One region of the Ligilactobacillus sp. MP3 genome, then DNA from elsewhere that is predicted to be linked to it. Evidence: predicted binding sites of a transcription regulator. Region 1 holds the regulator's gene; the other holds the start of a gene.

Region 1 (5,904 bases):
CAATACTTTTTTCTTAGCTAGCCTCATGGAACTAACAGCTAGTGCTACACTTGTTAACAAATACAGCCCCTCTGGTATCATACCTAAAACAGCTGCTACCATAGATGTTATATTGTCATGTAAACTTTCATGATTTATGAAAATCCCTTGTATAAATAAAACAATTCCAATCGGAACTAACGCTACACCTACAAATTTTACTAATATATCAAGATCTTGGATCATTTCAGAACGTTCAACATTTTTCATTTTCTTAGCTTCTAATGTTAACTTAGAAATATATGAGTCTTTGCCAACCGCTGTTAGTCTTGCTCTACACTTTCCAGCAATAATAAAGCTACCTGACATTAATTTATCTCCTAGCTTTTTAGGAATTTCATCAGACTCACCTGTCAATAAAGATTCGTTTACTAAAACTTCTCCACTTACAATTTCACTATCAGCTAAAATTTGATTCCCCGTTTTAAAGATTACAATATCATCTAATACTAAATCTTCTGCATTTACTTGTGTAACCTCTCCATTTCTTACTACCATAGCCTGCGGAAAATTTAGCATCGTTAACTTATCAACAACTTTTTTTGCCCTTAATTCTTGAATTATCCCAATAAAAATATTTGCAATAATAATTGGTAAAAAGGTTAAGTTTCTAAATGAATTTACTAAACATAAAAGTAAAGTTAATATTAAAAATATCAAATTAAAATATGTAAATATATTTTCTGCAACTATTTCTTTGGCAGTACGTACAGGTGGTTTCACTGCCTCATTACTCCAACCATTTTTCTTATATTTTTCCACTTGTTTATCCGTAAGCCCATAGTCTGCATCAGGAGTTATCCTATTTATATCAATTTTTTCGTTACTTGATTTTTTCATTACTATCCCCCAATCCCTAACTATCACTAATGTTAGTATAACATGTAGGATATAATAAAATCATTGAACAATCTTTAACTTTTATATAATACATTTAAAATATTATATAATTTTAAAAAAATAAACACTGAAATTTCATGACTGAAATCTCAGTGTTTATTACTTATTTTAATTTAGTAATCTAAACCTAGATTACATCATACCACCCATACCTGGTGTTGCAGGCATTTGGTCGTTACTTTCTGGTTCTGGCTTATCAGCAACTACTGCTTCTGTTGTTAATAATAAAGCAGATACACTAGCTGCATTTTGAAGTGCTGAACGAGTTACCTTTGTAGGATCTACAATACCAGCTTCAACCATGTCAACCCATTCATTTGTAGCAGCATTGAAACCTACACCTGGTTTTTGTTCCTTTAATTTTTCAACAATTACAGAACCTTCTAAACCTGCATTTTCTGCGATTTGACGAACAGGTTCTTCCAAAGCACGTTTTACAATGTTAATACCTGTTTGTACATCGCCTTCTTCTTCCAAAGCAGCAACTTTACCAATAACATTTACCAATGCTGTACCACCACCAGGAACAAATCCTTCTTCAACAGCAGCACGTGTAGCATTCAAAGCATCTTCAATACGGTACTTACGTTCTTTCAATTCTGTTTCAGTTGCAGCACCAACTTTAATAACTGCAACACCACCAGATAATTTAGCCAAACGTTCTTGTAATTTTTCACGATCAAAATCAGAAGTTGTTTCACTAATTTGCTTCTTAATTTGTTCTACACGTTCAGCAATCTTGTCCTTATCACCAGCGCCTTCAACAATTGTTGTATTTTCCTTAGTTACTGTTACTTTTCCAGCAGAACCTAATTGTTCAACTGTTGTATCTTTCAATTGTAAGCCTAAGTCATCTGTGATAACAGTAGCACCTGTCAATGTAGCAATATCTTGTAACATTGCCTTACGACGATCGCCAAATCCTGGAGCCTTAACTGCAACAACGTTAAATGTTCCACGAATCTTGTTCAAAACAAGTGTAGGTAATGCTTCACCGTCTACATCATCAGCAATAATCAATAATGGACGACCTTGTTGTACAATTGATTGCAATAATGGTAATACTTCTTGAATGTTTGAAATCTTCTTATCTGTTAATAAAATGTATGGATTATCTAAATCAGCTTCCATCTTATCATTATCAGTTACCATATATTGTGATAGATAACCTCTATCAAATTGCATACCTTCAACAACATCTAAAGAAGTATCGATACCCTTAGATTCTTCAATTGTAATAACACCATCATTACCAACCTTTTCCATAGCATCGGCAATTAATTTACCAACTTCTTCGTTAGCAGATGAAATAGAAGCAACTTGTGCAATATCACTCTTGGATTCTACTGTATGGGACATTTCATGTAATGCATCAACTGCAGCCTTAGTTGCTAATTCAATACCACGACGAATTCCAACTGGGTTTGCACCAGCAGTTACATTCTTCATACCTTCATTTACAATAGCTTGTGTTAAAACAGTAGCAGTTGTTGTACCATCACCTGCGATATCATTTGTCTTAGAAGCAACTTCAGACACCAATTTTGCTCCCATATTTTCGAAATGATCTTCTAAATCAATAGCCTTAGCAATTGTTACACCATCATTTGTAATTGTTGGGGAACCATAAGATTGTTCCAAAACAACATTACGGCCTTTAGGACCAATAGTTGATTTTACTGTATTTGCTAATTTATCTACACCCTTCAACATCTTTGAACGAGCATCTTCTGAAAACTTAATTTCCTTTGCCATAAATCTCTTCACCTCAAATTAATTAAAAATTAATCTATAACCGCAATAATATCATTTTCACGGATTACTAAATATTCTTCGCCTTCATATTTAACTTCAGAACCAGCATACTTATCAAAAACAACTGATTGACCAACTTTTACTTCAGGTTCAACCCTTTGTCCATTGTCTAAGATACGTCCGTTACCAACAGCAATTACTTCACCTGTTGTAGGCTTTTCTTTTGCATTACTTGCGATAACAATTCCACCAATGGATTGTTCTTCTTCCTTTTGAACTTTTAAAACAACGCGATCTCCTAATGGTTTAAGCACGTCTAATCCCTCCAATATCAATCATCTGTATCATTTAGCACTCTCAACTCCTGAGTGCTAACTACAATTAATACTATAACCACTTTAAATATAAATTGCAAGTATTTTTTATCACTCGACACATTAGAGTGCTAATTTTTTTATTTGACCTGTTAATGGTACAATTAAATTTAAAAATGAAAGGTGATAATTAATTTGGAACAAAGAAATTCTATTCCCTTATTGCTAACCTATATTGGTTATCAAATTTTGTTAGCAATATTCAATATTTTTTATAATCAAAGTCATAATTTTTATTTGGTTGAAACTATTATTGGAATACTCTGCATGTTGTTTATTGTTTATCTCAATCATAGATTCTCTTTTAAAAATAAATTAGAATATAAAACTATTAAACTTAAATCTATTTTACTCTGGAGTATCCTTGGTATGGTCGGTGCCCTCATAATTCAAATTGGATTATCTCGTATTGAATCAGGACTTTTCCATTTTTCATCATATTCAGCTAATACTAACCTATTGTTAGAAATTGTTCACCATTACCCATACTACATTTTAGTACCTGGAATTGTTGCACCTGTAATGGAAGAGTTAATTTTTAGAAAAGTTTTATTTGGAAATTTTTCAAGATTCATCCCTTTTCTACCTGCTGCCTTAATTTCCAGTCTTCTATTTAGTTTAGCTCATATGGATGGTCATTTCCTTATCTATGCTAGTATTGGCCTTTTGTTTTGCTATATTTACTATCGGACTGGAACGATTATTACTTCTACTTTTAGTCATATATTTCTAAACTTGTTTATTATACTTCTGTCATCGCTTTAGAAGTTGTTAATATCAAAAAATTGCTGAAGATTAATGATTAGATAACATCATAATCTTCAGCAATTTTTATTTTGAAACTTATTTCAGTCTTCTATGTAACACTACTCTTCTGTGTTTCCAAAATGATTCAAGAAATAAATCAAAGTTTCCATTTCATTCGTCAAATCTACATTTTGTACACGTATATTTTCTGGTACAGTAATTCTAAGTGGCGTAAAATTCAATATTCCTCTTACACCAACTTCTACTAACTCATCTGTAACTTTTTGTGCTACAGGAGCCGGAACAGTTAAAATTACAATTTCAATTTGCTGTAACTTTAATTGTTCTTTCATATCAGACATTGGATATACTGGAATTCCACTTTGAATTGTTCCTGTAATATCTTCATTTACATCAAATGCTGCACTAATTCTTACATGATTACTTTGATGGAAATTAAAGTTCAATAAAGCATGTCCTAAATTACCAACCCCAACCAAAGCAACATTAGTTAGCGTATCTTGATTTAATTGCTTAGTAAAAAAATCAAGTAAACTTTGTACATCATATCCGTAACCACGTTTACCTAAAGCACCAAAATACGAAAAATCACGTCGAATAGTAGCAGAATCTACTTTTACGGCTTCAGCTAATTCTGTTGAAGAAACTCTATTCTTTCCAGAATTAGATAATAGTCTTAGATAACGATAATATATCGGTAGACGTTTTGCAGTAGCCTGCGGAATCTTTACTTCTGCCATTAGACTTTCCTCTTTTCGTGAAATATTTAACATAAGTTTAACACATAGCTCCACAATTATACAATATATTGGCTTAATTATCATCTTTAACGTTTTTATTTGTGAAATTTCTATGTTACACTATAAATCGTCTTAGTGTTATAATACAGTAAATTAATAGAAAAGGTGATTTTATGCTACTTTTACAAGCACAGCAAGTTGCCCGACATTTTGGAGCAGATATCCTTTTTGAGAATGTCAATCTTGATATAAAAGATAATTCCAAGATCGCACTTGTTGGTCGCAACGGAGCAGGAAAATCTACACTAATAAAAATGTTAATCGGTGAATCACTTCCAGATGAAGGAAAAATCGTTACTAAACGAGATTTAACTATTGGATATTTAGCACAACATACAGGATTAGAATCTACTAAAAATGTATTAGATGAAATGTTAAGTGTCTTTGAACCCTTGCAAAAGATGGAAGCTAAGATTCATCAACTTGAAGAAAAGATTGCTTCTCCGTCAATTCCACATGAATCTAAGGAATATCAACAATTATTAAATCAATATGATCAATTACAACATGACTTCCAAGAAAATAATGGTTATGGTTATGAAAATGAAGTAAAAGCTGTTTTACATGGTTTCCAATTTTTTGAAGAAGACTATGGAAAAATGGTTTCTGACTTATCTGGTGGACAAAAAACACGTTTAGCTTTAGCTAAATTACTTTTAGAAAAACGTGATTTGTTAATTCTTGACGAACCTACTAACCACCTCGACATTGAAACTTTGACTTGGTTAGAAAATTATATCCAAGGTTATACCGGTGCCCTTTTAATTGTTTCACATGACCGCTACTTCTTAGATAAAGTTGTCAACGAAGTTTACGAATTAAGTCATCAACATTCTAGTCACTATGTTGGAAATTATTCTCATTATATTGAAGAAAAAGCTTCTCGCTTGCGTACTCAATGGAAAGAATATGAAAAGCAACAAGTGAAAATTCAAAAATTAGAAGATTTTGTTAATAAAAACTTAGTTCGAGCTTCTACAACTAAAAGAGCTCAAAGTAAAAGAAAACAATTAGAGAAAATGGATAGATTAGAGCGTCCTGAAGGTGAAGAAAAAGGACCTCATTTTAAATTTCATGCTAGCAAGGAAAGTGGAAATGTAGTTTTAAAGGTCACAGATGCTGCTATTGGCTATGATTCAAAAGTTATTTCAAATCCTATCACTTTCGAATTACGTAAACATCATGCAATGGCTGTTGTCGGACCTAATGGAATTGGCAAATCCACCTTACTAAAGAGTATTTTAGGAAATATTCCTTTCATCCATGGA
Region 2 (5,904 bases), on a different contig from region 1:
AATGGACCAAGCTTCATAATGAACGACCACATACCCAAATGGAAAAGATATATATGGCAAGTCTGGAATTGGCGTTAGGCAAAATTTCCTATTCTCAATTTGAAACACATCTGAAACAAATCTCTAAGGGGTAAGGTGTAGCATAATAGTATATGAGTTCGAGGTGTGAGGAGGGCATTTTTTTGATTCCACTACTAATTTTAGGTCTATTAAAGCAAAAACCGGGTTCCTATGGGTACGAATTATTAGCTTTAATGGAGGATCGTCACTATAAATATATCGTAAACTATACAAAAGGATCCTTCTATTATAATCTGCAACAATTAGAAGAAAAGCAATATATTAAAAAAATTGATCAACTGGATGACACAAGAGAAAAGCATAATTATATCATTACAGAACGAGGAAACAAAGAATTCGAAAGATTAATGGTAAAGTATGGATCTAAGACCGATTATATCAATTTCTCTTTTTATGCAGCGATGTTATTTGCTAACGAATATAAAAAAGAGGAATTTATAAAGCTAATAAAAATACAAATTGAACAAACGAAAAAGAAAATTTTTTTATTAGATCAAACACTTCAACATAATGAAGCTATCCCTACTTATTTTAAAAAGATGTTGGAAAATTCCCGTTCTCATCATGTCGTAAACGTGCAATGGTTTGAAGAATTATTAAAGGATACTACTAGTGAAAGCACATCTAAATAACCGAACACACCCTAGAAAGAAGACATCTAGATATTATGAAGCTTGAGGAGGATTTGTTTTGCTGAGGTCTATCGTTATCAAAGAAATTGAAAGCAAATGGACAGCATCTATCTTTCTAAAGAGAATGAAGGGAAAAGGGATAGTTGGTATATAGCTTTTTTAAATATCAAAAGGGAAGATGTCATGAGGATATTAGAGCGTCCATTCGAGAAAACGGATTTTTATCAGAGCGAAAAGAATATTATATGATATTTATTGATCTGCTCCAACGGACGACGCTCTTCTAAAAAAACCATCGTATACTGCTATGTTTCCTAGGATGTAAAGAATAAATCTTCTTCTTTTTTGGACTGCAGAGAAATAAAAAGGCTACTCGGCATTCTGGCTGAAAGCTTCGGTAGAAATATGGGAATTAAATCAGTTTGAAACTTTGCAACAAAATTTTACTAGCTTTTATCATCATTGAAGCTGTTTTAGCTTATGTAGCGATAACTAAGATTTCAAAAGATACTAGACAATAGGTGGGATTAGTAAGTATGAAAGATTTGGTAGGATGTGTAGGCTGTATCTTCTATATTATTTTGGGTTTATTTAGTTTAGGCTTATTGGTATTTAGTTTGATTCAAATGTCGTTATAAGATGGATTAAAGACTGATTCTTAGAAATGAGAATCAATCTTTTTTGATAAAGAACCAAGAAAAGTATAATTTAGTAAAATAAAATCCGTCCAATGAATGTTTGTTCATTGAACGGATTTTTTATATTAACCTATTCAGCTTCTCCGGCATGCTCTTGATTAACGTCAACATGACGAACGGAATAACCAAGATAGAAGAGTAAACCTATTCCAAGCCAGATAAAGTAACTAATCCAAGCTGGTAGGGTGATGTTTATCATTAAAACAACACACACAACGATTGATAGGATTGGTAGGCTATTTCCAAACGGAACCTTAAATGGTCGTGGTAAATCTGGCTGTTGTTTACGTAATAAAATTACGATTAAAGAGATTAGACTGAAGACAGCCAGAGAACCAACATTAGCAATTAAAGCTAAGTTTCTCATATCCATAAATCCAGCAAGAATAGCTGCTAAAAGTCCATTTAACCATAGCGCACGGTTAGGACTGTGACTCTTAGAATTTAAGTGAGCTAGCTGCTTAGGTAAGAAACCACCACGACTCATGGACATTGTAATATTAGCTCCTGCATAAACAAAGGCAAGTACTACGGCCATGATGCCTAAAATAGCACCGGCAGAAACAATTTGGGCAGTTAAAGTGTGGCCCTTTTCTAAAAGTACAAAAGCCATGGCTTCAGCAACATTGAGTTCCTTGTAAGAAACAACCCCGGTCATTACTAGACTAACTGCTACATACAAGGCAGTTGAAACTACAAGTGAAATGATGATAGCACGAGGCAGATTATGTTGAACATTTTTAGCATCTTCTGCAGAAGTAGCGAGAGCATCAAAACCAAGAAAGGTGAAGAAAACAGTTGATGCTCCAACCATGATACCACTACCACCATATGGGAAGAAAGGATGCCAGTGAGTTGGACGTATGTGTTTAACACTAACAATAATGAATAGGAAAATTACAGTTAGTTTAATAATAACTAAAATGTTATTAAGTAGCTTACTTTCACTAGTTCCTTTTGTTAACACTAGGGTGATGAATAGAATCATGATAATCGCTGGTAAGTTCATAATACCACCTGCTGATGGTGCAGCTAGAAAAGCTTTAGGTAGATGTACACCAAATTCTGCTAAGAATGAGTGGACATAACCTGTCCATCCATTTGCAACTGTAGCTGTTGTAGTAATATAAACTCCTAATAGTGTCCAGCCAGCAAAGAAAGCCATAACTTGCCCAATGGTAACCCAGGCATAAATGTAGGCACTTCCAGAGTTAGGGATTGAAGTTGAAAGTTCAGAATAACATAGCCCAATCAAACCACTAGCAACAGCAGCTACTAAGAAAGAAAAGATAACTGCCGGACCAGCAGTAGTAGCGGCTACAATGCCAGTTAAAACCAAAATTCCAGTTCCAATCATCGCACCGATTCCCAGAATGGAAAGATCAAAAAGACCTAAAGAACGTTCGTCTTCCGACTTAATGCTGGCGTTTTTTAATACTTTATTAACGTCAATTTTATTTTTCATAGATTAGGTCGCCTCCTTTCCAAGCTAAAGGAGCAAATATTAACCTTTATAAGGTGTGAATGGAAGGTCTAAACTATCTGCAACAGCTTTAGAAGTAAGGTTACCTTGATGTGTATTAATTCCTGTAAATATTGTGTTATCGTCAGCAGCAGCTTTATCAATACCTTTATTAGCAATTTCAATAGCATAGCGTACTGTTGCACTAGAAAGTGCTTCTGTAGCTGTCTTTGGAACAGCACCAGGCATATTAGCAACTGTATAATGAATAACGTCATGTGTTACATAGATTGGATCTTCATGAGTAGTTGCTCTCACTGTTGTTTCGAAGATACCACCTTGGTCGATAGGAATATCAACGATAACAGAACCTGGTTTCATATTCTTAATCATTTCTTCTGTAACTAATTTTGGTGCTTTAGCGCCAGGAATTAGAACCGCACCGATTACTAAATCAGCTTCTTCAACAGCTTTCTTGATGTTAGCAGTATTTGACATTAAAGTTTGAATCTTTCCATCAAAGATATTATCAATTTTAGCCAAACGTTGAGCGTTAATATCAAGAATTGTAACTTGTGCTCCCATACCAACAGCAATTTTAGCAGCGTTGAAACCTACAGTACCACCACCGATTATAGTAACTTTACCGCGATGTACACCGGAAACACCACTTAATAGAATGCCTTTACCGCCATGTACTTGTTCTAAGAAATGAGATCCAACTTGAATTGACATACGACCAGCAATTTCACTCATAGGGAAGAGAAGTGGTAAACCGCCACCTCTACCAACCATTGTTTCGTATGCTACCCCTGTAACCTTCTTTTTAATTAAGGCTTCTGTTAATGGTTTATCTGCGGCCAGATGAAGATAAGTATAGATGATTTGACCTGGTTTGAAGTATTGGTATTCACTTTCCAAAGGTTCTTTAACTTTGATGACCATTTCTGTATCCCATGCTTCTTCTGCTGAACCCATTGTTGCACCAGCAGCGATATATTCTTCATCTGGGAAACCAGAGCCAACGCCAGCTCCTTTTTCAACAATTACAGAATGACCTGCATGAATTAAGCTTGCTACAGCACTTGGAGTAGCACCAACACGTTCTTCTTGCTTCTTGATTTCTTTAGGTACACCGATTAACATAATAAGATACTCCTTTCCAAATAATGAATAAATATTCAAATAATTTCTAATAATTTGTTGACAGCGCTTTCAACCTAATGCAAGAATAACACGTAAAAAGATAAATATCAACCCTAAAATCAAAAGTTTGTGAAATCTAATATCCCTTTAATTAGCGTTTTTTGGGAGTTTTTTCACAAAGTTGATCTTATATTGTTATTTATAAAACAACATTAGAACGATTGTTAGAAATGATTAATTATACATTAAGTGTATAATTAATAAATGATTAGACTGGTTGATGTGAGAGTAGATATATCAAGTAATTTATAGAAAATTTATATTAGGTTATTGAAATTGGGAAAAATAAAAAAGGACTGAATTTAATAATCTCAGTTCTTTTTAATAATTAAATAGTTTCACCATTAATTTTAAAAGTTATTTCAGGAAATTCCTTATCTGCATCTTTACCTTCTAAAAATTCTAGTGCTTCACGTCTAATTTTACTTAAATTAACACCCTGAGCTTTAGCAGCAAAGACACAACCACAGTAGCATTGGCGATAAACATCATATTCATGACACATTTCAACTGAACGTTGATAACCACCATTTTTCTTGAAATCACTAGGTAGATAGTGAGTAGTATATAAACTTTGTACCTCTAAGCCAACTTGGTTAATAACTTGGGAATTTTTGTGTGGACTGATTGTCAATGCACTTCCAAAGTAATCAAAACCTAACTCTACAGCTTTTTGAGCCACTTTATCTAGGCGATAGTCATAACATACACGACAACGTGCGCCACCTTCGACTTCTTTTTCTAGTCCACGAACTTTCTCAAAATATTCTTGTGGTTCATAAGGGGCAGATATGAACTTAACATTATTTCCAGTGTTTTCATTGAAATAATGAATGAATTTTTGTTGAACATATTTTCTACGTTGATATTCAGCACGTGGATGAATGTTAGAATTAGCATAGTAAACAGTAGCATCAGCAAATTTTGTTAAGTACTCAAGCGTGTATGTACTACATGGTGCACAACAACTGTGTAAAAGAATACGTGGGCGAGTGTCAGCTTCTTCCCATTTCTTAACCATTTTTTGCATGACCTTATCGTAATTGATCTTTTGATTTTTATTCATTTTAGCAAGAATTTCTTCTACATCTATCAATTGACTCATCTCGATTCTATAACGAACTCAAATACTATAATACCAGTCGATAAGCGATATTTAAACCCTAAAAATAAGTGATTTTGGTAGTTGGACTAATTTTCTTGACGCAAATCAGAATAGTATTTATCAATGTAAGCTTTATAACTGACAGCCATAATAATATTATGTAACATACGCTGATATTCGGTATGCTCATTGCCTATTTCATCTAATTCAGTTTTCAAACCAAAGACATACGGAAGAATATTTTCCAATTCTTCTACAAAATAATTATAGGCAACTTTAGTTGAGTATGTTCGTCTTTGTAGTTCGATTGCTGCTTTTAAATCGCTAAGTTGCATTACATTTTTAGCAACAGCTATAAAGAATAATTCTGCAATTTGATCAGCTGCGTAACGCTTTTTAACGGGACGGCGAATTAACTTGTGTTTAACATAATTACTAATCATTGAATTAGTTAGTTTTACGTCTCCTAAGATTTCAAGCCTTTCACTGATGTACGCTGCAGTTTGATCTAAATATAATTCAACTTCAGGTAAATCGTCATATCGTGGTAGTTTAAAATTTTGGATACTTTGGCTTATTTTAAATTCTCTATTCATAAATTAATACCTCGCTATCCTCAGTATATAGGCAAAAATATAATTTATCAATAAAAAACTTATCATCAGTTTTTCAAAAACCGTTGACAATGTTTTTCATATTTTGTAAGCTTAATGAGAATTC

The links. The regulator Rex, encoded in region 1, represses fermentation and respiration genes when NADH is low (regulators of the CRP and FNR family bind a similar motif). The targets are predictions, from matches to a motif close to TTGTGAANTANTTCACAA.
Region 2: ald (alanine dehydrogenase) is a predicted target of Rex. The motif match lies at 4,212-4,229, and genes of this name have one in related genera.

What each region holds. Positions count from the first base shown of each region.
Region 1 covers NZ_JANFQI010000001.1:55,566-61,469, reverse strand. Annotated here, with positions in the region: gene NOU10_RS00375 (cation-translocating P-type ATPase) at 1-879, opposite strand, end outside; gene groL (chaperonin GroEL) at 1,072-2,694, opposite strand; gene groES (co-chaperone GroES) at 2,724-3,008, opposite strand; gene NOU10_RS00360 (CPBP family intramembrane glutamic endopeptidase) at 3,204-3,833, shown strand; gene NOU10_RS00355 (redox-sensing transcriptional repressor Rex) at 3,935-4,576, opposite strand; gene NOU10_RS00350 (ABC-F family ATP-binding cassette domain-containing protein) at 4,750-5,904, shown strand, end outside.
Region 2 covers NZ_JANFQI010000004.1:12,728-18,631, reverse strand. Annotated here, with positions in the region: gene NOU10_RS03995 (sialate O-acetylesterase) at 1-134, shown strand, start outside; gene NOU10_RS03990 (PadR family transcriptional regulator) at 183-713, shown strand; gene NOU10_RS03985 (APC family permease) at 1,482-2,876, opposite strand; gene ald (alanine dehydrogenase) at 2,916-4,019, opposite strand; gene NOU10_RS03975 (epoxyqueuosine reductase QueH) at 4,408-5,175, opposite strand; gene NOU10_RS03970 (DUF1836 domain-containing protein) at 5,271-5,780, opposite strand.